2 regions of the Thermoanaerobacter sp. YS13 genome follow, and region 2 is predicted to be linked to the other one. Evidence: riboswitches for the same ligand, from Rfam matches in the RefSeq annotation. Region 2 holds a riboswitch; the other holds the start of a gene.
The links. A riboswitch is a leader RNA that binds a small molecule or an ion and turns the genes downstream of it on or off. The one in region 2 is predicted to bind cyclic di-AMP.
Positions count from the first base shown of each region.

Region 1: linked by a shared signal. The riboswitch ahead of THYS13_RS00890 (C40 family peptidase) and the one ahead of THYS13_RS01595 (cell wall hydrolase) in region 2 are both predicted to bind cyclic di-AMP.

Region 1 is NZ_JOOI01000001.1:185,784-201,038, reverse strand. Features, by position in the region: gene THYS13_RS00925 (DRTGG domain-containing protein) at 1-188, opposite strand, end outside; gene THYS13_RS00920 ([Fe-Fe] hydrogenase large subunit C-terminal domain-containing protein) at 195-1,502, opposite strand; gene THYS13_RS00915 (ATP-binding protein) at 1,511-1,960, opposite strand; gene THYS13_RS00910 (DRTGG domain-containing protein) at 1,917-2,285, opposite strand; gene THYS13_RS00905 (hypothetical protein) at 2,300-3,070, opposite strand; gene THYS13_RS00900 (lytic transglycosylase domain-containing protein) at 3,228-3,785, shown strand; gene typA (translational GTPase TypA) at 3,805-5,628, opposite strand; gene THYS13_RS00890 (C40 family peptidase) at 5,834-6,757, opposite strand; cyclic di-AMP (ydaO/yuaA leader) riboswitch at 6,763-6,895, opposite strand; tRNA gene THYS13_RS00885 (tRNA-Leu) at 7,053-7,137, opposite strand; gene THYS13_RS00880 (peptide ABC transporter substrate-binding protein) at 7,320-8,903, opposite strand; gene THYS13_RS00875 (nicotinate phosphoribosyltransferase) at 8,923-9,957, opposite strand; gene THYS13_RS00870 (lytic transglycosylase domain-containing protein) at 10,032-10,592, opposite strand; gene coaE (dephospho-CoA kinase) at 10,616-11,212, opposite strand; gene polA (DNA polymerase I) at 11,224-13,842, opposite strand; gene THYS13_RS00855 (DUF4349 domain-containing protein) at 13,908-15,056, opposite strand; gene THYS13_RS00850 (RNA polymerase sigma factor) at 15,053-15,255, opposite strand, start outside.
Region 2 is NZ_JOOI01000001.1:310,217-325,471, forward strand. Features, by position in the region: gene THYS13_RS01535 (cyclase family protein) at 1-122, shown strand, start outside; gene THYS13_RS01540 (hypothetical protein) at 129-368, shown strand; gene sdaAB (L-serine ammonia-lyase, iron-sulfur-dependent subunit beta) at 459-1,127, shown strand; gene sdaAA (L-serine ammonia-lyase, iron-sulfur-dependent, subunit alpha) at 1,140-2,033, shown strand; gene pepF (oligoendopeptidase F) at 2,035-3,825, shown strand; gene aroB (3-dehydroquinate synthase) at 4,027-5,097, shown strand; gene pheA (prephenate dehydratase) at 5,212-6,036, shown strand; gene aroF (3-deoxy-7-phosphoheptulonate synthase) at 6,061-7,077, shown strand; gene THYS13_RS01575 (prephenate dehydrogenase/arogenate dehydrogenase family protein) at 7,074-7,916, shown strand; gene aroA (3-phosphoshikimate 1-carboxyvinyltransferase) at 7,926-9,197, shown strand; gene THYS13_RS01585 (response regulator transcription factor) at 9,213-9,905, shown strand; gene THYS13_RS01590 (ATP-binding protein) at 9,895-11,277, shown strand; cyclic di-AMP (ydaO/yuaA leader) riboswitch at 11,312-11,438, shown strand; gene THYS13_RS01595 (cell wall hydrolase) at 11,438-12,241, shown strand; gene THYS13_RS01600 (TMEM165/GDT1 family protein) at 12,295-12,855, opposite strand; gene THYS13_RS01605 (SHOCT domain-containing protein) at 13,093-13,377, opposite strand; gene THYS13_RS01610 (hypothetical protein) at 13,409-13,597, opposite strand; gene THYS13_RS01615 (response regulator transcription factor) at 13,837-14,532, shown strand; gene THYS13_RS01620 (ATP-binding protein) at 14,495-15,255, shown strand, end outside.

The DNA of each region.
Region 1 (15,255 bases), 120 kb from region 2:
AACAAAGCTACTGCTACGATATTTACATGAGTTTGAATTGTTATCCAGGCGCTCTTTGCTTTTGCATGGGCCATAACCCAACTTAAAAGGTCACATATATACACCCCTTCAATTTCTTTGTCAATTCCGTTGTCACCCGCAACTAATCTAAATCCTTTCTCAACAAGCTCCACTACTTTTATCCTCATAACATTTCACTCCTTTCCTTCGCTTAAAACTGGAGGAATTTTACCTGCCAGATCATTTAATTCTTGAGCCAAATTTTTTATTTTGTCTTTTAATATAAAAATGCAATCATACTCAGTAGCAAAGCCTTTCACTATATCTTCTGCCAATGCCCTACAAGTAGGTGAACCACAAGAACCACAGTCAAGTCCTGGTAATGCTTTGTATTGTGTGTCTATTTGTTTCATCATTTCAAGTGCCTTAGAAATGTCTTTGTCTAGCTTCATAACTTCGCTTTTTTCTATTTTCTTTTTCCATTTCACCTCTTCAAAAACAATCTCTTTCTCATCAAACAAAGGTTCTTCTCTTTTATGAAGTTGTTCTGTTAGTTTCCTTATTCTGTTTTTAGCCACAAAATTATTTTCAACAGTCAAAGGTCCACCAATACATCCACCAATACATGCAAGCCCTTCAAAAAAGTCTAAATCATTCAATTTTCCTAATTCAATCTCTTCTAAAACATCCACAACATTGTGTATCCCGTCTACATAAATACTATTTTCTGCAAAAGTACCAAAAGCCTCTCCACCAGAGTTTGCCCAGCCAACCCCTATCATCGAAGCTTTGCTTAAATCTCTAACCACAGCAATCTTAGCTTTTTGAATAATTAGGCCATATATTTCTTTCATAGAAAAAACCCCATCAATTTTAGATTTTTCTATACCAATAGGATTTTTCACACTTGTTACTTTTGCAGCACAGGGAGAAATGAAAAAAACTCCTATTTCCTCTTCCTTCAGTCCCGTCTTTTTAATTGCTTCCTTTTTGGCTAATATTGCTGCAGTATCCATAGGAGAACATATATCCAATAAATTATCAATTAAAGAGGGAAATCTAATTTGTACGAGTCGCACAACAGCAGGACACGCAGAAGATATAACTGGCTTTTTTAAATTTCCTTTTGCCAATGCTTCCCGCGTAAATTTAGAAACAATTTCAGCAGCATATGCTACTTCAAAAACCTCATCAAATCCTATATCCAGTAATGCACTCAATACTTGATTAATAGTCAAATCCCTAAATTGTCCATATAAAGAAGGAGCAGGAAGCGCGATCTTGTACTTAAAATTTTTCATCATATCCAAACTATCAGTTACCGCCAATTTAGCATGATATGGGCACACACGTATACACTCACCACAATCTATACACCTTTCATTTATAATCATTGCTTTCCCATCTCTTACCCTTATTGCCTCTGTAGGACATCTTTTTATGCAATTAGTACACCCTCTACATCTATCCTTATCTAATGTCACAGAGTGAAAATATGACATTTTATCACCTACTTAAATAAAATTTCCATCACCACAGTTGTTCCATCTTTACTGCTTTTTATCTCCATGAAATCCGAATTTTCCTTCATATTAGGAAGCCCCATGCCGGCTCCAAATCCCATTTCCCTTATTTCTTCAGGAGCAGTAGAATATCCTTCTTTCATGGCAAGTTCAATGTCTTCTATTCCTGGACCTGTGTCTTCTGCAGTTATGCGTATTTTATCGCCAAAAATTTCTATTTTCATGTGACCTCCATAAGAATGAATTATTATATTCATCTCTGCTTCATAACAAGCTATGCAACTTCTCCTTACAACATCTGGATTTAATGAAAGCTGTTTTAATACTGATCTCAAATTGCTGGAAACCTCTCCGGCAGAATCAAAATCTCTCGCTTTAACATCAAAATCTAAACTATAAAGTACCATTTCCTTCACCACTTCTACAAGTAAGCCCATTAGAATACAAAAGGCCACAAGCTATATAAAGAGGATGTTTTGTTTTCATTATCACAAGTCCTGCTTTTTTAGCAAGTTCCAATATGTCCTCTCCCGGATTCTTACCTCTTACAAACACTATACATTTAATATCTCCTACTACCTCTGCAGTCCTTATAACCTGCACATTGGTAAGTCCTGTCAAAAGCACAGCCTTTTCGTCACGTGATGCCAAAACATCACTCATCAAGTCTGCTCCACAAGCAGTAAATACTTCTTCTTCTAATTTTTCTTCCCCTACCATAACTTCTGCATTTAAAATTTCTTTTACCTCTTTTAATTTCATACCTTAACACCTCGTTATTGGTTTTGCGTAACAATTGTCTTTAAAAAGGTATTATATTCTTCGCAAGATTGCCATAAACTTTCTTGTAATAAACTAAAGGTATTCCCATCTTCTAAAGCAGCCGATATTTCAATTTTTTTAATATCATTTGTTATTTTATCAACAATATCTATAGTCTTTTGTATTAGTATTGTCACTTCTTCTTTTTCAAAATTCTCTTTGTCAGTTTTAAATCTATCTACTCTTCTCTTTAAGTCCTCTAATTCTTGTTTTTGTAATTTGTCATTAGAAGCTTTGTAAGAAAGAGCTGACATATAATTAAGAATTTGTTGAAAATCTTGTAATTTATTTATAAAAACATCCATTTCTGATGTTAATTTCTTGTCATATACAATTTTTATAGAAGGCCCTTTTTTCACATATACTTCACTGTAAATACCTTGCGATTTTAAGTAGGATGAAAATAAAGTAGACTGTTCTCTGTCTAAAAATATCCCACCTATTAACAAATATTTGTCAGCATCTTTACTAACAAAGGAATAAATTCCCTTCATCTTCATTAAATCATCCTGATACTTTGCAGTATCAAAATCTGAATAGCTACCTAAAACAACTTCAAACAGGTCTATTCCTTTAACAACCATCTTTTTGAAATTATCACTGTCATTTGTTTTTGAAATGTTAGGTTCTACAATATCTTTTGAAATAAAATAACCTGCTAAAAGAGAAACTAGAGGAATTATTAATACAACAATTAAAACCTCCACCATTCTTTCGTTTTTCATCTCTTTATCAACCCTTATTCTAAACCTTTACTTATATTATACTATACTTCTTTAAAAAATCCTTTAAAAATTTTAATAGGACTTTTTTACTAATTTGCACTTTTAAAAGAGGTTTTAGAAGAAATTTGTCGAATTATATATTATGGGAGGGATTGAATTGACAGATATTATAAATCAAATAATTGAAAATAAATTTCGAGAAATTCAAAGCAGACTACCTGCTAATATAAAAATATTTAATACTGATAAACCTTTTGCTGAAGTTTTAAATAATGCTATAGAAAATCAGCAATACAATTCAGGAAATGTAAGTAATAATGCACTATCAAAAAATACAAATTTACAGCAAATTAACGATTTAATACAACAGGCCAGTCAAAAATATAATGTAGATGCAAATCTCATTAGAGCGGTTATCAGAGCAGAATCTAATTTTAATCCATTCGCAGTTTCTTCAGCAGGGGCAATGGGACTTATGCAGCTTATGCCTTCAACTGTAAAAGAACTGGATGTAGCCAATCCTTTTGACCCTTCTCAAAATATAGATGGAGGAGTAAGATACCTAAAAAATTTGTTAGACACTTACCATGACATAAGATTAGCATTAGCTGCCTATAATGCTGGTCCTCAATCAGTAGAAAAATATCAGGGTATTCCCCCTTACCAAGAAACTATAAATTATATAAGCAAAATTTTAAATGAATTATATAAATAGAAGGAGCCATAAAGCTCCTTTATTTGTTATATTTTGCACTTTTATATCTCTGTTGAGAATCCAAAATCTTTTTTCGTATTCTAATACTTTGAGGAGTAACTTCAACCAATTCATCATTATCTATAAATTCTAATGCTTCTTCTAAAGACATCTTTTTTACAGGTGATAACCTCAAAGCTTCATCCGCCGTTGCAGACCTTAAATTTGTCACATGTTTTTTCTTACATACATTGACATCAATATCTCCACTTCTTGAATTAACTCCCACAACCATCCCTTCATACACTTTTGTACCTGGCTCTATAAAAAGTGTCCCTCTCTCTTGAGCATTGTAAAGGCCATAAGTTGTCGCAACTCCAGTCTCAAAAGCTATAAGAGCGCCTCTCGTACGAGAAGGAATGTCTCCTTTGTAAGGTTCATAATCATAAAAGACATAAGTCATTATGCCATTTCCTTTTGTATCTGTTAAAAATTCAGACCGATACCCTATTAAGCCTCGTGTAGGTACTTTAAACTTAAGCCTTATAGTTCCTGGCTTTAATGTGTGCATATCCATCAATTCAGCTTTTCTCGGCCCTAATTTTTCCATTACAACTCCCATATATTCTTCAGGAATATCTATTGTCAAAAGTTCAACAGGTTCCATTTTTACTCCATTTATTTCTTTAAAAATCACTGTAGGTTTAGAAACCTGCAATTCATACCCTTCCCGTCTCATAGTCTCAATTAAAATAGAAAGATGCAGCTCTCCTCTTCCAGACACCTTAAAAGAATCAGTAGAATCTGTTTCTTCAACTCGTAACGCGACGTTTGTCTCTAGCTCTTTAAAAAGCCTTTCTCTTAAATGTCTTGAAGTAACGTATTTACCCTCAGTTCCAGCAAAAGGACTGGTATTTACACTAAAAGTCATAGAAACTGTAGGCTCTTCTATTCGAACAAAGTCTACCGCTTCAGGATTATCCTTATCTGAAATGGTCTCTCCAATCTCAATATCGCTTATGCCAGAAACCGCTACAATATCTCCCAAGCTTGCTTCTTCTACTTGCACTCTTTTTAGTCCTTCAAACTGATATAGATTATTTATGTGAACTTTTTGTATTGACCCATCTCTTTTACATATAGACGCTTCTTCCCCTGAAATTATTTTTCCTCTAACTACTTTTCCAATGGCAATTCTCCCAATGTAATCATCATAATCTAAAGTAGTCACTATAAGTTGCAATGGTGCCTCAATATCTCCTATTGGTGCAGGAATATAGTCTAAAATCGTATCAAAAAGAGGTCTCAAGTCATGAGACTCTTCTTCTAAACTTAATTTTGCTATACCTTCTTTTGCAGAAGTGTAGACAACAGGGAAATCAATTTGGTCATCATTTGCTCCTAATTCAATAAATAAATCTAAAACTTCGTCAATAACCTCCTCCGGTCTTGCATCAGGTCTATCAATTTTATTTATAACAACTATAGGTTTTAGATCCAGTTCCAAGGCTTTACTTAACACAAAACGGGTCTGCGGCATAGGTCCTTCAAAAGAATCCACCAGCAAAAGTACCCCATCTACCATTTTTAATACTCGCTCTACTTCACCGCTAAAATCTGCATGTCCTGGTGTATCAACTATATTTATTTTCACATCTTTATATCGTATAGCGGTATTTTTAGCAAGAATTGTTATGCCTCTTTCTCTTTCCAAATCATTAAAATCCAAGATTCTTTCCTCAACTTTTTCATTTTCCCTAAAAATACCGCTTTGTTTAAGCATGGCATCAACCAAAGTAGTTTTTCCATGATCAACATGAGCAATAATGGCTATATTTCTTACATCTTCTCTTACAAATTTCATAAGGTATCTCCTTCCATAAAATAGGCTATATCACGTATACAGTATTATATAATATCTCAAGGAATAAAAATAGTCAATATAAAAAAGAGCACTCTCTACGAGCACTCTCAGTTTGCTTACAAAATCCCATGAGATTATAAAATTTTTAAAAAAATCTTTGCATCGTCCCTTAAATATTCCACCGGGCCAACACTAAAAGTTGACCCTATTTTATAATACGTCTCGCAGTAACGTAATGATCCCTATAATACCCTTCATATAAGGGACTTATCATCACCATTCCCCTACCCGAAGAACTATTTACAAATTCCCCATTGCCTATGTATATTCCTACATGATTTATAACACTGCTTCCCAGCGTCTTAAAAAACACTAAATCTCCTGGAACTAAACTGTCATAACTAACTTTTTCTCCTACTGTAGCTTGCTCATCTGCAGTCCTTGGCAAAGCAAAACCAAAATTCCTAAATACATAGTAAACAAAGCCGGAACAATCAAATCCTTTTGGAGTTGAACCTCCATAGACATAAGGAGTTCCAACAAAAGATTTAGCAAAATCTATTAACTTATCTGCCAAACTTCTATCTACTTCGCCTCTTGAAACATTCGATGAGCTTCTTACTGCTAAATATTCTCCGTAAATCCATCCTTCTCTTCCATCAGAAAGCTTTATCTTGTACCACCCATTTTGATTATCTAATACAGTCACTGTAGTATTTTTATTAAGCTGTGTTATAATTCTACCCGATAAACCCGCTTCACTTCTCACATTAACATAGCTACCTGTCACTATACCAACACTTGCTGATCTTTCCGAATCTCCTCTTGAGACATTAGAAGGATTTCTTACAGATAAATATTCACCAAAAATCCATCCTTCTCTTCCATCAGAAAGCTTTATCTTGTACCACCCGTTTTGCTTATCTAACACAGTCACTGTGTCATTCCAATTTAAGCGAGTAATAATATTTCCTGATAAGCTTCCTTGAGTTCGCACATTTACATAATTGCCTGTAACCTTTCCAATTCCTAATCCTTCCGCAAACGCTGGGTTCAAAAAAGAACTACCTATCAGCGTCGCGCCAAACACAGAAATTCCAAAAATCATCTTTCCTATTCGCTGATCCACTGCAAATCTCCTTCCTTTATTGCCTCCGGAGTTAGCTGTCGGGTGCGGGACAGAAGGTATCCCTACTGCAGCTTAAAGCTACAGATTAACCCCAAAAAGCGGTTCCTCCGTACCTTTCGGATTCGGCAAGATTGCATATTTTATCTTTCCATTTTATCTTATCATATTCCATAGTCAAAGTCAATGTTTACATTACATTTTCTTAAACTTTTTAATCTTTTTTTAATATATTTTATAAAAAATTAATAATTTGTGTGACAAAAAAATAAAAGGCTTACCGCCTCTTTCTTTTTTATGGTGCGGAGGGTGGGACTTGAACCCACACGGGAAACCCCATACGCCCCTCAAACGTACGCGTCTGCCAGTTCCGCCACCACCGCACACCTTTTGAATTTCATCACATTATGAATTATATAATCTTTTTAAGTCAGTGTCAATACCTATTTTTAATCAGATGGTGTCAAGATACTGTAGGATAATTTTCAGTACAACCCTTGCAATATCTTAAATCAAAGTTTTTACGGTATGCTTGTTTTTCTTTAAATTCTACGATAATTTTACACTACTTTTTTATATACCATTTTTCTATATTATAAAAAACATCAAAACCAGTAGGGTCCACAACTTTTACATTGTCATATGCCATAACTGCTCCTTCAATATAGAAAAGGCCAATTATGGGTTGTTCCTCTAAAAAAACTTCTTCCAAAACTTGATAATCTTTTTTTAAAGAATTCTCTTGTGAATCATAAAAAATTCTACTATATATTTCATCAACTTTAGAATTACTATAACCCATAAAATTGTCTTTGCCTTTTGTCATAAACATTGTAGACATATCTTGATTATAACTTAAATTCCACTCCATTAACGCCAAATCAAATTTACCTGAATATACAGAACTTAGTAAATTGTCCCAATCTTTTGGTACAATGTTTATTTCAATTCCTACATCTTTTAAATTATTCTTTATAATTTGAGCAACTTTAATCAAATATGGATTATTTGCATTTACCAGCAAATCAAATTTGAGCTGATAAGTTCCATTGCTCCTTATCCCTTTAACTAAATTCCAACCACTTTCCTCTAATATTTTATTTGCCTCTTTTATATCGTAACTATGAGATACTATTTTATTGCTATAAAGCCATGAATCAGGACGGACCGGAATACATGACTTTAACCCATGACTAAAATATACTTCTTTCAAAATTTTGTCAACATCTATTCCATAACACATCGCTTTCCTGACATTTGAATCTTTCAAAGCTGAATTTTGATAATTAGGAGCCATAAATACATAATCTTGCATAACATATTTGTAAATATTTACATTTGAAAGTTCTTTATACTTATCCCAGTCTATGTCATTTAAAAAAGTAAAATCTGCTTCTTTGCTTTGAAAAGATGTTATCATAGCATTTTCATTAGGCACAATTTTAAATACTATACTATCTATATAAGGTTTGTCGCCTCTATAATAAGGATTTCTTTCAAAAATAACTTCTCTGCCAACGCTGTAAGAAGATATCTTATATGGCCCTGTACCGATAGGTACAATATCTTTATTTAAAATATCTTCCTTACCTTTATATTGATGCTCTGCTAGAATAGGAAAAGTAAACAAAGCTATGGGGTTCGCAACAGGTTTATTTAGAATAACTTCAAATTCATAATCCCCGTTTGTCTTATAAGAGGAGAGATAGTTAATGAGAATGTCCTTATAAGGGCTTTTTACATCATTACTTTTAAAAGAATCAAAAGTAAATTTTACATCATTAGCCGTAAAACTTACTCCATCCTGCCATTTAACATTCTTTTTTAAATAAAATTTTATATTAAGTCCACTTATTTCCCAATTTTCTGCTAATTGAGGAACAGGCTTTAAAGTTTTATCCAAGGTAACTAATCCTTCTAATGACAAATTCAACATTTGTCTTACTCGTTCATTGTCATTTAAAAAAGGATTTAATGTATCAAAAGAAGTGATATTTATTCTTAAAGTGCCACCCTCTGCAGGCTTTTCTTTTTCAATATCAGTTTTATCCTCAGAGGTTTGCGGGAAATTTACCATATTTTGTGGAGTTGTTTTACATCCTGTAAAAATAAACATCAAAATGAAAGATAATATAATAAATTTTCTCATTAACTATCATCTCCGAAAACTATTTTATCTTTTTCAGCTTTTTATTTTCTATAATACCAGGAATTCTCCCTCTTTTAGCAATAGGTACTCCTTCCACTTCTTTTATATCCATTGTCATGTCAATAGGCTGAGCATCAGATATGTAACTTCCTACTCCAAAAGCATCTGCCCCACTTTCAGAAAGTTCTGCAATTCTTTCCGGATTCAAACCTCCAGAAACTATAATTTTTACATTTGTAAATCCTTTTTGATTTAATCTTTGCCTTAGTTCATACACTAAACTAGGTGTAACTCCTCCTCTTTCTGATGGAGTATCAAGTCTTATTCCGTATAACCTATCCCCTAAAAATTCAGCAACCCTCAACGCCTCTTCCACTTCGTCTTTAAAAGTATCAACTAAAATGGTTATCTTCTCATCAGGTGGAGTTATATCTCTGTAAGCTTTTGCCACTTCTAATGTATCTCCTGCAATCAAAAATGCAGCATGAGGCACTGTCCCTCTAGGGTCTTTCCCCATTAATTTTGCACCTAAAACACAACTCGCATCATCTGCCCCTCCAACGAGTGCCGCCCTTTCCATCACAGGTGCCACAGCTGGATGTACATGTCTCGCTCCAAAACATAGTATTGGTTTGTCTTTTGCAACTTCTTTAAGCTCTCTTGCTGCTGTTGCCCAACCAGAAGAACTTGCAAGAATTCCTAATATTGCCGTCTCATAAATTCCAAATTCACTATAAGGTCCTTTTATCCTCATTACTGTATCTTTAGCTTCAAAAGTGTCTCCTTCTTCCAAAGACCATACTTCCACATTTTTGTCTTTAAGTAAACTCATTACTTCTGGTAACCCTGCAAAAACTCCTCTTTTTCTTGGAAATATCTCCGCTGTGACTATTTTATCTTGTACACCAAGATATGATAAAATATCCTGGGTTCTTAAAAAATATACATCTGTAGTCCATGCATTTTTTATTTCTTCATGAGTAGCTGAGAAAAACTCCCTATCTTTTTCGATTTTTACTTCATTTAAGTCTTTTAAATGCTTTAACAGTTTCATTTGTGTCCTCCCTTTTTATTTTCTTTTTAACGATACTATTATACCAATTTTTCAACTTTTTTTGTATATTCATATCAACTTTTAGTTTCATATATAAATTTATATATCTGATAAACTGCTAACACTTTTTTTATATATCTATTTGTCTCAGGATAAGGAACAGCATGTAGCTGTTTCCCATCTTTGGAAAATCTCTTGTCCTTAAGCCATGCATCTACATTTCCACTACCTCCGTTATAAGCTGCTATAGCTAACTGTATATTTCCATTAAAAGTTTTAAGAAGATAGCTCAAATACCATGTCCCCATCTGAATATTGTATTTAGGCTCAAAAAGCATATCATCGTCGTAGTTTTTTATACCTACTTTTTTAGCAATCCATCTTCCAGTATCTGGTAAAATTTGCATTAATCCTATAGCATTTTTGCTAGAAATTGCCTCACTTTTAAAATTACTTTCTACTTTTATTACAGCAAAAATAAGATATGGGTCTACGTCATACTCTTTTGCGTAATAAACTACATAATTCTGGTATTTAAGAGGATAAATTTTTTTTAAAAAATAATGAGTATTTAACTCGTAAGTAAATAAAAGACCTACTAATATCAAAAATATTACCGCAACTTTTTTCCTCAAAATAACTCCTCCGATATTATGATTTATGTTACAAATCTTCCCCAAAATAGTGTAACTTGTTTTTCCATAGCTTTAAAATCTTTGCTATTGTTTATTATAAAATCTGCATACTTCATCTTTTCATCCAGAGGCATTTGACTTTTTATGCGGTTTATTGCATCTTTATAAGAAAGCTTATCCCTTTCCATAATCCTCTTTATTTGAGTTTTTGAATCTACTACTACTAGCCAAACCTCATCTACCATTTTATAAAGTTTCATTTCAATTAAAAGAGCTGCATCTAATACAATTGCCTTTTGCTGATTTTTTTTTCTTTCTTCTTCTATTTTTTCTTTTATCCGCTCTATTATTATAGGATGAGTAATTTCATTTAATTTTTTAAGCTTCCTTCTGTCAGCAAACACAATATTACCCAATTTTTTTCTGTCAATTTCTCCGTCTTCCTTTAAAATTTCTTTTCCAAAATATTCTACAATTTTATTATATGCTTCTGATCCTTTTACCATTATTTCTCTCGATACAATATCTGCATCAATAACCACAGCACCCATCTTCTTTAAAAGCTTAGAAACAGTGCTTTTTCCTGATGCAATACCGCCAGTAAGTCCAATTACTTGCATTTTTGTACACCTCACTTGGCTAAAAACCAATTGGGTCCTACTCCGATTTCCACTACAAGAGGGACTTTTAATTGTACTACATTTTCCATATTATTTTTGAGTATCTTTTTTACGATTTCTACTTCATCTTTATAAGTATCCACTACAAGCTCGTCATGAACTTGTAATATAAGCTTAGACTTAAGTTTTAATTTTTTTAAATCGTTGTATACTTTAACCATTGCCATTTTTATTATATCAGCCGCACTTCCCTGTATTGGAGCATTCATTGCTAACCTCTCACCCTGCGACCTTTGAGTAAAATTTTTTGAGTTTATCTCAGGAATATATCTTCTTCTGTTCATTATTGTAGTCACATAGCCATTTTCTTTTGCAAATCGCACTATTTTTTCAATGTACTCTTTTACTCCTTTATATTTTTCAAAATAGTTATTTATGTATTCTTTTGCCTCTTTTCTTGATATTTTAAGGTCTCGAGAAAGCCCGTAATCGCTAATGCCATATATTATACCAAAGTTTACGGCTTTTGCTGCTCTTCTCATTTCTGGTGTAACTTTCTCCATTGGGACTTTAAAAACCTCCGAAGCTGTCCTTAAATGTATATCTTCATTATTCATAAAAGACTCTATTAGCTTCTCATCCCCCGAAACATGTGCTAAAACCCTCAGTTCAATCTGAGAATAATCAGCTGAGACAATATACCCATCTTTAGTCCGCGGAATAAAAGCTCTTCTAATTTGTCTTCCAAACTCTTCTCTTATAGGTATATTTTGTAGATTTGGTTCGGTACTGCTTATTCTACCTGTAGCAGTAACCATTTGCTTAAAATTAGAATGTACTCTATTGTTTTCATCCATGAGAGGCAAAAATCCATCTATATAAGTAGATTTAAGTTTTGTAAGTTGCCTATACTCTATTATATCACTGACAACATCATTATAAGGAACTAATTGCTCTAAAACTTCAGAATCTGTAGAATACCCTGTTTTTGTTTTCTTTATTACTGGTAAATTTAATTTTTCAAACAAAAATTCACTCAATTGCTTAGGAGAATTTACATTAAATTGATATCCTGCTTCTTTATAAATTTTATCTAGTATTTCTGCTATTCTATCATCTATCTTTTGTGAAAGCTCTTTTAGAACTTCTTTATCCAATGTAAAACCACTTACTTCCATTGATTTTAAAACTTCTACAAGAGGCATTTCTATTTCCAATAAAAGTTTTTTCATGTCCATTTCTTCAATAAAATTCATCAACTTTTCTCTTAAATCAAATAGATGTACACATCTACTGCAAATGTTATCTGCAAGTATATCTTCCCCTATTTCTTCAAGCTTCTTTTTATCCCTACCTTTGCCAAATACCTCTTCATAAGATGGAACATCCACCTTTAAATATTTTTTCAGCACGCGGTCCAAATCATAGTTAGACTCAGAAGGATTTAAAAGATAAGCCATTATAGCAGTATCTATGTACTTGCTTTTACACTCTATTCCTTTATAAGAGAGTTTAACTAAAAAATCTTTTATTTCGTGGGTTGTAAATTCAAACTCTTCTTTTGCAAAAATCTCTTTTAAATCTTCTATTTGAAAAACATCAATATAAACAGTATCCTCTCCAAAAGAAAAAGCTATTTTCTTTATTTCCCCTTCATAAATTAGTGGATAAAAAGCAATATTTCTGCTGTCTTGCAATAAAGTTATTAACTTTCTTATATCTACTTTTGACCATTTTTGAACTTTATGATTATTTACAATCTCTACGTTATTTTTTTTCTTTATGTTATCAATCAAACTAAAGAATTCTAATTTATTAAAAAGCTCCAAAAGCTTCTCCTCATTAAAATCTTTTACTCTATATTCCTCAAAATCTATCTCAATAGGAATGTCTCTTTTTATAGTTGCAAGTCTTTTACTCATTACAGCTAATTCTTTATTATTTTCTATATTTTCCTTTATCTTACCTTTGAGTTGAGAAAGATTTTGAAGCAAATTTTCAACACTGCCAAATTCTTTTAAAAGTTTAATCGCTGTTTTTTCTCCTATATTAGGTATCCCTGGGATATTATCAGATTTATCCCCCATTAACCCTTTTAAATCAATAAATTGCTGAGGAGTTATTTCATATCTTTCTAAAACAGCCTTTTTGTCAAACTCTTCCATTTGAGTTATACCCTTTTTAGAAATCTTAACTTTCACTTTATCTGAAACTAATTGAAGCGCATCCCTATCTCCTGTAACTACAAGCACTTCCATTCCTTTTTCCTCTGCCAACTTTGAAATAGTACCTATGATGTCATCGGCTTCGTAACCTTCTAATTCTAAAGTCTTTATATTAAAGCCATCTATAATTTCTTTTAAAAGACCTACTTGTTCTGCTAGTTCCTCAGGCATCGCTTGTCTTGTAGCTTTATAGTCTTGATACTCTTTGTGTCTAAAAGTAGGAGCTTTTTTGTCAAAAGCTATAGCTATGTAATCAGGTTTTTCCTCTTCAATAAGTTTTATAAGCATCATAGTAAAGCCATATAAGGCATTTGTATGTAATCCTTCACTTGTAGTAAGCATTGGCAAGGCATAATAGGCTCTGTACATGAGGCTACTCCCGTCAATTACTAAAAATTTAGACATTAAATCACTCCCATTTTTATTTCTTTGTATTTTAATATACCGCAAAAAAAAGAAGATGTAAATTGTCATCTTCTTTTTTTGAAATAGATATACACTTTATACCCAATAAAAGCCAGTGCACCATAAGGTAAAACTATTACCAATATTATTATCAGCTTCTTTATAAAAAATATTAAAAAATTTACATTATTTATAAAAGCTAGTTTCATATCTCTACCGATTCCCTTAAAAGAAACTAGAGTCGTAGGTTGCTCAACCTTGGAAACCTCTTTTATTGAAAGATTTATGGTTCCTAGACTCGTAAGATTTTCCCATACTTTTAACTGTTCTTTCATTGATTCTATTTCGCTTCTTATCCTGTTTATTTCGGATTCTACTTCAAGCATTTCCTTGACTGTAGAAGCCTTATTCATAATGTCTTGAAGTTTTTGTTCCTCTATTTCTAAGTTTTTTAGCCTTGCTTTTAAATCATAATACTGCTCTGTAACGTCTTTACTATCTATTCTTAAAGCTGTTACTTTACCAAATTCTTTAATCTGAGAAATCACACTTTCAAATTTATCTTCCCGCACCTTCAAAACAAGATTTATCCTTTTGGTATCATCGGTAAATACGGTTTCATCAGAACTTTCAATAAAGCCTTCTGCTTCTTTTACCAATTTAAACACTTTATCATAACATACGTTAACATCTTCTACTTCTAAGGAGACGGTTGCATTTTTTGTAATTTTCCTTGAAGTTCCTGCTAGCAATCCTCTTTGACCAGTGATTGAAAACATATTAACTTCATTATTAATTCCTTCCTTTTTAGACAAATCAGCACTTTGAGTCATTTTGATATTGTTTAAAGGAGCACTCGATTCTATTCGTGAAGATTTATCAAATTTAAAAATATTTACTACAAATACTGTCATAAGTATGAAAGAAGCTGCAATAACTGCTACTGTTAACGTCTTTTTTACCCTTTCTTTTTTCTTCTCTAAAATATTTTTCTGGTAAACCAATTTTTCGTGTATTTTTTTATTGAAATCTTCAGGTAGTTCTAAAGGAGGCATATTTTTTAAACTTTCTATTATATTTTTCTCCAGTTGATATTCTTTTCTGCAACTTTCACAGCTTTCTATGTGTTTTTCTAATTCTTCCTTTTGTGCTACATCCAATTCACCATCTATATATCGGGGTATAAGTTGAAGTGCCTTTTTGCAATCCATCATACTTGCCTCCTTTCGTCTAATGATAAAAATTCTGGCAAAGACTTTATTCTCTCTTTAAGCAGATTCCTGGCTCGCCACAAGCGAGACTTTACAGTGCCTAAGTTCAAATTCATTATTTTGGATATTTCTTCATAGTTTAAACCTTCTATATCTCTTAAAATCAAAACCACTTTATAGTCTAGAGGAAGTTTGTTTATTT
Region 2 (15,255 bases):
TTCTTGAGGGAGTACGGTTAAAAGATGTAGAAGAAGGAGAATATTTCTTATATGCTGCGCCTTTAAAAATTAGAGGTGCCGAGGCATCCCCTACAAGAGCTGTTTTGATAAAGGAAGAGTAAAAAATCATGAAGTTAAAATGGTCTAAAGGCAAAAATTTTGTTTTTGGAAAAATCTCATATGATGAAGAAAATACAGATGAATATATAGAGCTTTTATTTGAAAAATTCGGCAAAGAATTTTTTGAAGAAGTATATTTAGAGTATCAAAAAGGTACGACTATTGACATAGCTTTTAAAGAGGTGCTAATCAAGCATAATAAGCTAAAATCCTTAAATATAAAAAAATTGAAAATAAAAAAACAATAAGTCAGATTTACTGGCTTGTTGTTCTATTGCATTTTTATAGGGCTAAATGTACAATATAGTTAAGAAAACTTTTACGTAAGGGGATTTTGTATGAGAGAATACAGTGTATTTGATATTATGGGGCCTGTGATGATTGGACCCAGCAGTTCTCATACAGCAGGGGCCGCAAGGCTTGCGAAAATTGCTCGAGAAATTGTGGAAGAGGATATATCAGATGTGGAATTTGTATTGTATGAATCTTTTGCCCGTACATATAGGGGACATGGTACGGATAAGGCTCTTGTGGCAGGGATATTAGGTTTTGACCCAGATGATGAGAAACTGCCTCATTCTTTTGAAATAGCAAGACAGCAAGGGATAAAGTTTAAATTTACTGAAAGTGATGAAGAATCACCGCATCCCAATACTGTAAGAATGATAGTAACAGGTAAAAGTGGACAGAAAAACAGCATTTTAGGATGTTCTATTGGTGGAGGAAATGTACTTTTAAAAGAAATAAATGGCATAGAGGTAGAGTTTACTGGTGAATATGAAACGTTGATTACAAATCACATAGATAGACCAGGGATAGTGGCAAATGTCACTAAAATTTTTGCAGATTACAAAATAAATATTGCTTTTATGAGAGTGTACAGGCATTCAAAAGGGGACAAAGCTATTATGGTCATAGAATCAGACCAAAAAATACCTGATGCTGCAAAAGAAACCATAAAAAACATTGATGGAATTTTAACTGCCATAATAATAAATCCTATGTAATGGAGGGGCAAAATGTATCAATATAATTATGGTTATGAATTATTGGAACTTACAAAAAAATTTAATTTATCTATATCTCAAGTTGTAATGTTGGGAGAACAAGAGAAAACTGGAGAAGAGTTAGATGTAATTTTTCAAAAGATGAAGAATAATCTGATGGTAATGAAGGAATCTATTAATAAAGGGTTAAATGAAGATTTAAAATCAGTAAGTGGTTTATCAGGTGGAGATGCAAAAAAACTATATGAAAGAATAATCATTGGCAATACTCTTTCTTGTGAGACAATGGCAAAAGCTGCTGCTTCTGCTCTTGCAGTGACAGAAGTAAATGCTTCTATGGGTAAAATTGTTGCTGCTCCTACTGCAGGTTCCAGTGGAGTTATTCCGGGAGCTCTTATTACGGTAGCGAGAAAATTTGGCAAAAGTGATGATGATATGACAAGAGCTCTTTTCACTGCTTCCGGCATAGGTATTATAATAGCTAAAAATGCTACTTTATCTGGAGCTGAGGGTGGATGTCAAGCAGAAGTAGGTTCTGCTTCGGCGATGGCTGCAGCAGCTTTAGTAGAACTTATAGGGGGAACACCAGAACAGTGTTTGACGGCAGCTTCTTTTGCTATAATGAATTTGCTAGGGCTTGTATGCGACCCAGTTGCAGGGTTGGTAGAAATCCCTTGTGAAAAGAGAAATGCTCTTGGGGCGCTTAATGCTATGATATGCGCTGATTTTGCAATAGCAGGAATGGACAGCATTATACCTTTTGATGAAGTGGTAGAAACTATGTACAAGATAGGTAGATCCATTCCCTGTGCTCTTAGAGAAACTGCAGAAGGAGGGCTTGCAAAGACTCCTACAGGGATAAGGCTTAAGAAAGAGATATTTGAAAAAGTTGAATGGGGGGATTAAAGTGGAGGCTTTGAAAGATAGAAGCGAAATTGAAGATAAGTATAAATGGCGACTTGAGGATATATATGGAAATGAGAATTTGTGGGAAGAAGACTATAACAAGGCAAAAGAGCTTTTAAAAGAGATTGTAAAGTTTAAAGGCAAAATTAATACTTCAAAAAATTTATTAGAGGTACTAAAACTTAATGACCAAATTGGGATGACAGCCAGCAAAATTTTTGCCTATGCCCGTATGAGAAGAGACGAAGATAATACTAATCCCAAATATCAAGCTTTGACTGACAAGGCTATGAGACTCAATATTGAAGTTATGAGTGCTACTTCTTTTATAGCTCCAGAGATTTTATCCATTGATACACAAAAATTAATGAAAATGATAGAAGAATTAGAAGAATTAAAGATTTATAAGCAATATCTTGAAGATTTAATTAGATTTAAACCTCATGTACTTTCATCGGAAGAAGAAAAAATATTAGCAGAAGCAGAAACACTAGCAGAATCTGTTTCAAATATATATACTATGTTGAATAATGCTGACATGAGATTCCCCACTGTTAAAGATGAAGAAGGCAAAGAAGTAGAATTAACTCATGGCAATTTTGTACGCTTCATGCAGAGTAAAGATAGAAACGTTAGAAAAGCTGCTTTTGATGCTTTATACGACACATACAAAAAATTTATAAATACTTTTGCTTCTACAATGGCGGGGAATGTAAAGAAAGACATTTTCTACGCTAAAACACGGAAATATAATTCTTCATTGGAAGCCTCACTATTTGAAGATAATGTAAGTGTAGAAGTTTACAACAATCTTATAGAGACAGTACATAGTAGACTTGATGTATTACATAGATATGTGAGGCTTAAAAAGAAACTTTTAGGTTTAGATGAGCTTCACATGTATGACTTGTATGTGCCCTTGATACAGGAATATGATAAGAAATTTACATATGAAGAAGCAATTAACCTCGTGCTAGAAGGACTACAACCGTTAGGAGATGAATACATAAATTTACTAAGGAAAGGATTTAATTCTCGTTGGGTGGACGTATATGAAAATCGAGGAAAAACTTCTGGAGCTTATTCATGGGGAACTTATGGCACTCACCCTTATGTACTTTTAAACTATCAGGGCAAATTAAATGATGTATTTACAATTGCCCATGAAATGGGACATTCTTTGCATACGTATTATTCAAATGCGACACAGCCCTATGTGTATGCAGGTTATAAGATTTTTGTGGCAGAAGTAGCTTCTACTTGCAATGAAGCTATACTTATGAATTATCTTTTAAAAAATTCTAAAGATGAAAAAGAAAAACTTTATCTTTTGAACCACTTCTTTGAGGAATTTAGAGGGACAGTCTATCGGCAAGTTATGTTTGCTGAGTTTGAAAAACTCATACACGAAATGGCAGAGAGAGGAGAACCTCTTACAGCGGAAGTGTTAAACAAAAAATATTATGAATTAAATAAGCTCTACTATGGAGATGACATAGTAGTAGATGAAGGAATAAGCTATGAGTGGGCGAGAATCCCACATTTTTATAGAAATTTCTACGTCTATAAATATGCTACTGGATTTTCTGCGGCAATAGCTATTTCTCAGATGATATTAAATAAGGGGGAAAAAGCTGTAGAAAGGTATAAGGAGTTTTTAAAGAGCGGAAGCTCTGATTATCCCTTAAACCTTTTAAAGAAGGCAGGAGTAGATTTAACTACTCCAAAACCAGTAAACGAAGCTTTGGATGTTTTTGAAAAATTGCTTGATGAGTTTGAAAAAATGCTATAATGAATCAAGAGGGCAGTAAAAGAGACTGTCCTTTTTTGTTTTTTAATAATCAGTAGAACCAGAATTTGAAGACATGTACCTCTATTATTTTGATAAAGAGCCAGAAGAAGTTTAAGCTGAAATATTGTTTTACTCATTTTGCTTAACTTTTTCTTTTTAATGATGTATAATATTAAAATAAAAAAGTGTGAGGTGTGAACTTTGGATTTTATAACAGTTGATTTGAAAGAAAGGTCTTATCCTATATATTTTGCCTATGATTCTTTTGATAAATTAGGAGAAATAGTAAAGAAACATGTAAGAAGTAGTAAAACATTTATAATAACTGATTCTAATGTTTATCCTTTGTATTTTGAAAAACTCAATGAAAGTCTTAAAAAAAGTCGTTTTGATGTGTCATATGAAGTTATTCCTGCAGGGGAAACAAGTAAAACAATGGAAATGGCACAAAGGCTTCTTGAAAAAGCTTATGACTATGGACTTTTAAGAGACAGTTCAGTTGTAGCTCTTGGAGGAGGCGTTGTAGGAGACATAGCGGGTTTTGTGGCAGCAACTTACATGAGGGGAATAGACTTTGTGCAAATTCCTACGACTTTGTTGGCGCAGGTTGATAGCAGTGTAGGGGGCAAAGTAGCAGTTAATCTAAAAAAAGGCAAAAACATAATAGGAGCTTTTTATCAACCTAAAATGGTATACATAGACACTGCCGTTTTAAATACGTTAAATAAAAGAGGAATACTTGGTGGGTTAGCTGAAATAATCAAGTATGGTATTATATGGGATTTTAGTTTATTTGAGTATATTGAAAGCAACATTTATGAAATTTTAGATTTAAAAGAAGATAAATTAAGGCATATAATCAAAAAATCTTGCGAAATAAAAGGGAAAATCGTATCTCTTGATGAAAAAGAAGAAAACCTGCGTTCAATATTGAATTTTGGCCACACAATAGGACATGCCATTGAAGCTTTAACAGGCTATGAGAAGTATATTCACGGTGAAGCTGTTGCGATAGGTATGGTATACGCTTGTAAACTTGCATTAAATTTAGGGTATATTGATGAAAAATATTTTGAAAGAATTTTCTCTTTAATACAAAGAACAGGATTACCTACAGATTATGAGGATTTGCGCAAAGAAGACATCGTAGAGGCTATAAAACTTGATAAAAAGAGTAGAGAAGCGAAAATAAATTTTGTTCTTCCTCGTGGTTTAGGAAAAGTTGAAGTTATGACTGTTAAAGAGGAAGAAATTTTAAAAGTTTTAAAATAAGCGGGTAACCGCTTTTTTCTTTATCTTTTTTAGACTTTATGAAAAATTTACTTGACTTTACTTATGCAAAGTATTAAAATATCACCAATATTATAAATTGCAAGGGGGTGTTGGATGAAAATTGGTTATTTAGGGCCTAAAGGAACATTTTCTGAAGAAGCTGTTATAAAATACACACAAGGTGTTGAAAATTGTGAAGTTGTAGAGTTTAACACCATTCCGGAAGTCATAAATTGTATAAGCAATAGCTTATGCGAAGAGGCAGTAATTCCTATTGAAAACTCTATTGAAGGTTCTGTAAATATTGCCGTAGATATGCTGATAAACGACGCAAATGGGATAATGATAAAAGGAGAGGTGATAATACCTATTTCCCATTGCTTGATTTCGGATGCTCCAGTTGAATTTAAAGATGTACATTGTATACTTTCTCATCAGCAGGCAATTGCTCAGTGCAGGGAATATATATCTAAAAAATTTCCCAATGCGGAAATAAAAGCTACAGACAGTACTGCTCAAGCAGTCTTGGGTGTCAAATCTAAACCTGGAGTAGTGGCGATAGGTCCTGAAAGAGCAGCTGTTATTTACGGTATGAGAATAATTGATAGGGACATACAAGATGTAAAAGAAAATTATACAAGGTTTTTGGTCCTTTCTCAAAAGGACGGGGTTGTCACAGGGAAAGACAAGACATCAATAGTTTTTTCTGTCCCCAATGTTCCAGGCAGTTTATATAACGCTTTAGGGGTTTTGGCCAACAAAAAAATCAATATGACAAAAATAGAATCTCGACCTTCAAGGAAAAAACTTGGGGAATATGTTTTTTGGGTGGACATTGAGGGGCATAGAGAAGATGAAATAGTGAAGAGTGCCTTAGAGGAGTTAAAAGGTAGAACGGATTTTTTAAAAGTATTAGGTTCATATCCTAAATTTAAGTAGAACGGTAGAATGGAGGAATTGAAATTGGTAATTGTTATGAATATTGATGCCACTGATAAGCAAATCTCTGATATTACAAATCTTTTAACATCTCTTGGTTTAGGTTACCACATTTCAAAAGGTGAAGAAAAAATAGTCATAGGTGTTATAGGTGATAAGAAAAAATTAGAAGGTAAGGCTGTAGAAATGATGGAGGGAGTAGAAAAAATCATTCCTATTGTGGAGCCTTACAAACTTGCTAGCAAGATATTTAAACCAGAGCCAACCGTGGTAAAAGTAGAAGACATTGAAATTGGTGGAAGCAACATAGTTATAATGGCGGGCCCTTGCGCGGTAGAAAGTAGAGAACAACTCTTTGAAAGTGCTATGGCTGTTAAAAAAGCGGGAGCTCAATTTTTAAGAGGAGGGGCATTTAAACCGAGAACATCACCTTACTCCTTCCAAGGCCTTGAAGAAGAAGGCTTAAAGATGCTAAAAGAAGCCAAAGAACTTACTGGACTTAAGATTGTTACAGAAGTTATGGATGTCCATTCAGTTGAACTAGTGGCGGAATACGCTGATGTTATACAAATAGGTACAAGAAATATGCAAAATTTTCCATTACTTAAAGCAGTAGGTAGAATCAACAAGCCTGTTTTATTAAAGAGAGGACTTGCGGCAACATTAGAAGAGTGGTTAAGTGCTGCGGAGTATATCCTAAGCGAGGGTAATAAAGACGTCATCCTTTGTGAAAGAGGGATAAGGACGTTTGAAACTTATACGCGAAATACTTTGGATTTAAGTGCAGTCCCAGCCATAAAAAAGTTGAGCCATTTGCCTATAGTTGTTGACCCCAGTCATGGGACTGGGAAATGGCACCTTGTAGCTCCTATGGCTAAAGCTGCTATAGCAGCAGGAGCCGATGGCCTCATTATTGAGGTACATCCAGACCCTAAAAATGCATTATCCGATGGGGCTCAATCCCTTACTCCTGAAAATTTTGAGACTTTGTGTGAGGACATAAAGGTTATCGCTAAAGCAGTAGGGCGTGATTTTGTATGATAAAAAATGCGGTTATTGTAGGATTAGGTCTTATAGGTGGATCAATGGCAAAAGCATTAAAAAAATACACAGATATAGACATTATTGGTGTTGATATAAATAGAGACAGTTTACACAAAGCGTTTGAAGAGGGAGTAATTTCTTATGGCGTGACACACCTTGATTTTCAAGTAGATGCTGATGTGGTTTTTATATGCACGCCTGTTGGAAAAGTTATTGAAAAGACTAAAAATATACTTCCTTATTTAAAAAAAGGTTGCATTGTAACTGATGTTGGAAGTACAAAAAAAGTTATAATGGAAGAAGTGCAAAAATTTTTGCCCGATGAAATTTTTTTCATCGGGGGCCATCCTATGGCTGGCACAGAGAAGGCAGGTTATGATAACGCTGATGCAGATTTATTTGTCAACTCTAATTATTTATTGACACCTTTTGATAATGTAAAGGAAGATGTTTTAGATTTATTTATAAATGAAGTAATAATAAAAATAGGTGCAAAACCGGTAATAATGGATTATAATAAACATGATGCCATTGTTGGAATAATAAGTCATGTACCTCATATTCTTTCTGCTACCCTTACGAATTTTGCTCATGACAAATGCAGTGAAGCATTTAAATACGCAGCTGGTGGATTTAAAGATACTACGCGAATTGCCTTGTCTCAGACTGAAATATGGAAAGACATAATTTGTACAAACAAAGAAGTTATTTTGGAGTTACTAAAAAATTACAGGGAAGTCCTAAGTGACTTTATTTGTTACTTAGAAAATGACGATATTGACACCATACAAAAGTTTCTTGAAGATGCAAGAAAATATCGAAACACTATAACTTGAGGTGTTGTTATGGATATTGAAGTTAAAAAGAAAAGATTTTTAAAAGGTATTATCCCAGTCCCTGGAGACAAGTCAATATCCCATAGAGCTGTAATGATTGGGTCAATTGCAGAAGGGATTACAGAAATTGAAAATTTTCTTTTAGGAGAAGATTGTATATCTACTATTAATTGTATGAAGAATTTAGGAGTTGACATTGAATTAAAAGAGACAAATGTTAAAGTTCATGGAAAAGGGCTTTATTTAAATAAAAGCGAAAAAATCCTTGATGTAGGGAATTCGGGTACTACCATTCGGCTTTTGATGGGTATTCTCGCTGGTCAAAAGTTTGAGACAACGCTTACAGGTGATGATTCTATAAAGAGACGCCCTATGGGAAGAGTGATAACTCCTCTTAGTATGATGGGAGCGAAGATAGTCGCGAAAGAAGGAAATTTTGCACCTCTTACGGTTTTTGGAAACAAACTTAAAGGCATATATTACAAAATGCCAATTGCCAGTGCACAGGTTAAGTCCAGCATAATGCTGGCAAGCCTTTACGCTGATGATAAAACGACTATTGAAGAGCCCTACCCTTCAAGGAATCACACGGAACTCATGTTTAGTTCTTTTGGTGCTAAAGTGGATGTAAATGGCACAAAAATAACTTGTTACCCTGGTTACAAATTACATGGGCAGAGAGTTATTGTACCAGGAGATATATCGTCAGCAGCATATTTTATTGTTGCTGCAACTCTCGTTCCAAATTCGGAGGTTACTATAAAAAATGTTAATGTAAATCTTACAAGAACTGGTATTATCGATGTGATAAAAGAGATGGGAGGAGACATTGTCTTAACAAATGAAAGAACTATAAACAATGAAAAAGTAGCGGATATAACAGTTAAGACTTCAAGGCTAAAAGGAATTGAAATTGGAGGAAGTCTTATTCCAAGGCTTATTGATGAAATTCCAGTAATAGCAGTTGCAGCAGTCTTCGCAGAAGGGAAAACAGTGATAAAAGATGCCGAGGAGTTAAAAGTAAAAGAAAGCAATAGAATAAATACAATCACTTCAGAATTAAAGAAAATGGGAGCAAAAATTTTTGAAACAGAAGATGGGATGATTATAGAAGGGACGGGTTTTTTAAGAGGAAATACAGTGGAAAGTTACAACGACCACAGGATTGCTATGTCTTTATGGGTTGCTGGACTTATAGCAGAAGGAGAAACTAAGATAAAAGATGCTGAATGTGTAAATATTTCATATCCAGATTTTTATAAGACCTTTGATATGCTATAATATCATTGGTGATGAATGATGAAAGAAAAGATACTTATCATAGAGGATGAAAAGCACATAGCCCGTTTTTTACAACTGGAGTTTGAACATGAAGGATATATTGTCACTGTAACTTACGATGGACCTTCTGGCTTAAAGGAGGCATTAGAAGGAGATTATGACCTTGTGCTTTTGGACATAATGCTTCCGGAAATTGATGGATTTGAAGTTTTAAAAAAAATAAGAGAACATTCTGACATACCTGTTATAATGCTTACTGCCAAGTACGAAGTAAAAGACAAAGTGGAAGGACTTGACATTGGAGCTGATGACTATGTGACAAAACCCTTTTCTATAGAAGAGCTTTTTGCAAGAGTGAGGGCTGCTTTGAGAAAGAAAAAGCCGCATCTTAAAAAAGATGTGTTAAGATATAGCGACATCACTATGGATTTGACAACTCATGAAGTAAGAAGAGCGGGTATAAAAATTGAACTTACAAAGAAAGAATTTGACCTTTTAGAGTTTTTAATTAAAAATGCGAATATAGCTTTGACAAGGGAAAAAATCCTTGAGTGCGTGTGGGGCTATGATTATTATGGAGATACTAACATAGTGGATGTATATATAAGGTATTTGAGGAGCAAAATTGACGACCCTTTTGACCGGAAGTTAATCCACACCATAAGAGGAGTGGGGTACACTTTGAAGGAGGATAAAGATGAAGATTAAGTTGTGGCCCCGCCGTATAACTTTAAGGATAGCTCTTCTTTATTCTGTAGTTTTTTCAGTAATACTGGTTGTGCTTAATGCTTCTGTGCTTTATGGCTTAAAATATTATCTGATATACCAAGCAATGGACCAAGTAACAAGCCAGGCAGAGGCTATAAAAAGTAAACTGGGGGAAATAAAAGGAGACGTCAAATTATCTGAAAGAGATTTGATTTTTTCAAGTATACCACATGAAAATATTTATACAAAAATATTTGATGAAAAAGGAAATGTCATTTATTCTTCTAAAAGATTAGAAAAAATTAATATTCCTCACGATGTAAATATAGATATTCCTATTAAAATTGACAAATATGATAAGGATTTGACTTACATCAATACCATTTTTAAAAGCGACGATAAAGTCTTCTACATCCAAGTGATAAAGGACATGGAAAATGAATATTTGTTTTTAAAACTACTTTTTATTTTGATGTTTTTTGCGGATGCGGCGGGGATTTTTGTGTCCTTTATTGCAGGATATTTCGTTACAAAGAAGGCTTTAAGACCTGTGGATTATATGACAAAAGAAGTAAGAGAGATAGATGCCTATGGCTTAAATAAAAGACTTAAAATATATGGAGAAGACGATGAACTTACAAGATTAGCAAAAACCTTTAATGACATGCTGGATAGATTAGAAGATTCTTTTAAAAGGCAGAACATGTTTGTTTCTGATGCTTCTCACGAACTTAGAACCCCAATTTCTGTAATAAAAGGGTATATTGACATGTTGGATAGATGGGGAAAAGATGACAAGGCTGTATTGCAAGAGGCTATAGAGGCGATTAAAAAAGAGACATTAGACATGGAACATCTCATCGAAAGACTCCTTCTGTTGGCAAAAGGAGACAATAAATCGATAAAGTTAAATAAGGAAGAGTTTAATTTAAAGGATGTAATAAAAGAAGTTGCAGAGGAAATAAAAATGTTAAATGAAAACAAAAATATAGTTGTGAAAGGGCAAAATGACATAAATATAACGGCTGACAAAAAACTCATTAAAGAGCTTATAAGGATATTTTTAGACAATGCAGCAAAATACACTTCTTCAGATGGCAATATAGAAATTGAAATGGGGAAAGATAATTCAAAAGCCTATATAAAAATTAAAGATGATGGCATAGGCATACCACAAGAAGATATTCCACATATTTTTGATAGGTTTTACAGGGTAGATAAAGCGAGAGCTAAAGAGACAGGTGGTGCAGGGTTGGGATTAGCTATTGCTAAATGGATTATCGAAGAACACAGAGGAAGTGTCATTGTAAAAAGTGAATTAGGGAAAGGTAGTGAATTTACCATAACATTACCTATCTTTCCACCAGTTTAATATGGACACAAGTTAAATATCCGGCTATAATTTAGTTAAAAATATGCCGAATCCCCGATGAGGGGTACGGGGGAACTAAATTGGGGTGAATCCACTTTTGTGGTAGGGTGTCCCTAACCCGAACCCGTCAACTAACCTCGGAGGCAAAAGGGGGAACAACATGTTTAATATTCGCATCAAGGTCAAACCTCTCATCGCATCAATTATAGCCGGATTGTTTATTTCCCAATCAGTATTTGCCGCAACTTACACAGTTAAACCCGGCGATACCTTATGGGGTATAAGTCAAAAATACGGAACTACCTATACTAAGCTGATATCTTTAAACGGACTTCAAAGTACAATAATATATCCAGGGCAAGTTTTACAAGTGCCGGGTAGTGATAACACATATGTTGTCCAAAAAGGTGACAGTTTGTACTTAATTGCTTTAAAATACGGCATTACTGTTGATATGCTCAAATCTGCAAATGGATACAAAAGCGATATAATATATCCTGGACAAGTCTTTATTATACCCAGTGCTACTTCTTCTAATAGGGCATATCAGGATGTCAGCAGAGGTTCTATTGAAAGGGGTGTAATACCCTACACAAAAGAGGAATTTGACCTCCTTGCGCGACTTGTTACCGCAGAAGCAGATGGAGAACCATACCAGGCTAAAGTAGCAGTTGCGGCCGTAGTAATAAACAGAGTTAAAAGTGGTATTTTCCCTAATACTATAAAAGACGTGATATATCAAGTCGATGCATACGGAAATTACCAATTTACTCCTGTGTTGAATGGATGGATAAATAGACCTGCTTCAGCTGATGCTATAAGTGCAGCAAAAGATGCGTTAAGCGGTGTTGACCCAACAGACGGAGCCTTGTATTATTTTGACCAAAGTTCTACTAATGCGTGGTTGTGGTCACTTCCTATAGCGGCAAGAATAGGTAATATGGTTTTCTGTTACGGCAGGTAAAACTTCCGATGAGAGGGTCAAAAACGGGTACAATTTAAGTACCCGTTTTTGGCTTAGAAAAACAATTTATACAAAGTAGAAAGGCCAAAGGCGATGAATATGAAAGAAGATAGATATTTTAAGTATTGAGAGGGAATTTTTTTATTGAAATAGATACCTACAATTATTCCTAATATATCTGCTAAAAATATCCCAAGCGTAGTACCTATTAATATGTACAGAGGACTGTTATATGATGCAGTCAAAGCTATAGCAGCCAATTGCGTTTTGTCTCCAAATTCTGATAGTACATATGTACTTATAATAGTTGCAACAGGACCGTATTTTGAATTTTTTATTTTTTCCTGTTTTGTTTCTCCCTCTATTAAAGTTGAAATTCCAAAAAACAAAAATAATAAAACAGCTGAAAATTTTATATAAAAAATGGGAATGTATTCGGTGATATACGAACCAAATATCACAGCAATACCATTGTTTATTAAGGCTGCGATAAATATACTTATAAGAACAGTCCTTACTTTAAAAAGAGTAGCAAAGGCCATTGACATGAGCTGTGACTTATCTCCCATCTCAGAAGTAAAGATAAGGACAAATGATGTGACAAGTGCCTCCATTTTATATTGCCTCCCCAACTATTATATTTCCTCTATAAATAAATTAAGACCTTTACATAATATGTAAAACATATTATGTAAAGGTCTCGTTCTTTAAGGTAAAGCCAGGGCTTCCCGATATGTTGACTTTACCACATATAAGCTATGCGAACTACTCCCCTCTACTCAATATATTGTAAAAAATTTATCATAAAATGTCAATAGGAGCAATGTAAACAGCAATAATGTCAATTTATCTTATTTTTTCAACATTTTAACTATTTCTGTATACTCATCTAAGGTGATTTCACCGCGAGCGTACCTTAACTTGGCAATTTCTAATGCTTCATTATTAGGATCTGTATCGTGTTTTTTAAAAAAGTTAACATTTCTAATCTGTTTTACTAGCAAGTAAATTACTACGCCTATTAAAATTAAGAACAATATATTGGTAAGTCCACCACCGAACCAAGTTCCATAACCACAAGGATAATATCCTCCAAACCAACGACCTAAACCACCCATCATATATCCTCCAAACATTATTTACTCCTCCTCTCTAAATATTTAAATTTTACAAAATACTTCTTAATTTATTATATTCTTCTACTGTAATTTCTCCCTTGGCTAAGCGTATATCAAGTATTTTCTTTGCTTCATCCACTTGGCAATCTTTGTTTGCATTTAAATTATTAATCATTCTTTGCAGGTCACCTGTTTTGTACAAATAAAAGCCAATTGCCAAGATTAATATAAGACCCATACTTTTCAACTCCTTTCTATTTATCGAAAAATTGTTAACTTGCTTTCAACTTTATTTTAAAACTTACTTTTGAAGAAAATATGAAGAGAAAATAAATACAGTTTAATTAAAATAATTTCCAAAAGTAGGCGATTAGATTTTTGCGAACTGTGATGTATAATATATTAAAAGAAGTTTATCAAGCTATTTTCATAAGTTATTCATAATTTTGTTGCAAAATAATAAAGGGTGGATGGAAGATGAATAAGAAAATATTTGTAGTTGATGACGAAATAAAAATACTTGAAGTTGTAAAGTCATACCTTGAGCATGAGGGATTTAGTGTTATTACTGAAACTAATGGCAATAACGTTTTAGATACATTCAAAAAAGAAAAACCAGACCTTGTTATATTGGATCTCATGTTGCCAGGTATTTCAGGAGAGGAACTGTGTAAAAGGTTACGGCAGTTTTCCAATGTTCCGATATTGATGCTTACAGCAAAAGTTCAAGAAAGTGATAAAATTAATGGATTTTCTATAGGTGCTGATGACTATATTACAAAACCATTCAGCCCACGTGAATTGGTTATGAGAGTAAAAGCAATATTAAGAAGAACAACTGATGATGTGCCTCTTGCTGAAGTAATGTCTTTTAATAATGATGACCTTGTGGTCGATTTTAAAGCACACACGGTGAAGAAAAAAGGAGTAGTTGTAAATCTCACTCCAAACGAATTTAAAATTTTAAAGTTTTTAATTCGAAATCCAAATAGGGTCTTTACAAGAGAAGAATTAATTGAAAAAGTTATGGGATTTGACTATGAAGGCTATGACAGGACGATTGATGCACATATTAAAAATTTAAGACAAAAAATTGAAGACGATACGAAAAATCCAGTGTATATTAAAACGGTGTATGGTGTTGGATATAAATTTGGTGATGGAAATGTTTAGAAATAATTTAAGAACAAGGACGGCTATTGTATTTATCTCAATAGCTCTTATATCGATTGTTATTGTAAGTATTACAACAAACATCTTAATAATAAATAGCTTTGGAAATTATGTTACAAAGTCAACAGATAAAGAATTTAGCAATATAGCTAACACTCTTGCTGCAGTGTATAAATCTGAGGGAGGCTGGAAAAGTACGACAGGGCGGGAAATTGGTCATGCAGCTATGATGGAAGGATATGGATTAAGACTTAGAGATAAAGATGGTAAGATTATATGGGATTTTTCTCCAATGTCATATATGATGAATATGATGGGAAAATGGAATAAGAAAAATATTTCTGAAAAAACTCTTCCCATCATTGTGGATGAAAAAACAGTGGGATATGTGGATATAATTTATTATGGGCCGATGATGATGAGTGACTTGGATTTTAAGTTTTTATATGACATTAGCAGATATAATGTTATAGCAACGGTGATAGCTATTTTTATAGCATTGATTATAAGTATTTATGTGTCAAATTATATTACAAGACCGTTAGTTAATATTACGGAAGTTGCTAAAAAGCTTGAAAAAGGTGATTTTACTGCAAAGGTATATGATATACCTAAAGAAGAAGAGCTATTTAAGCTCACAGCGGCAATAAACCACCTTGGAGAATCTTTAAAAAATCAAGAAATACTAAGAAAACAAATGACCTCTGACATTGCACATGAGCT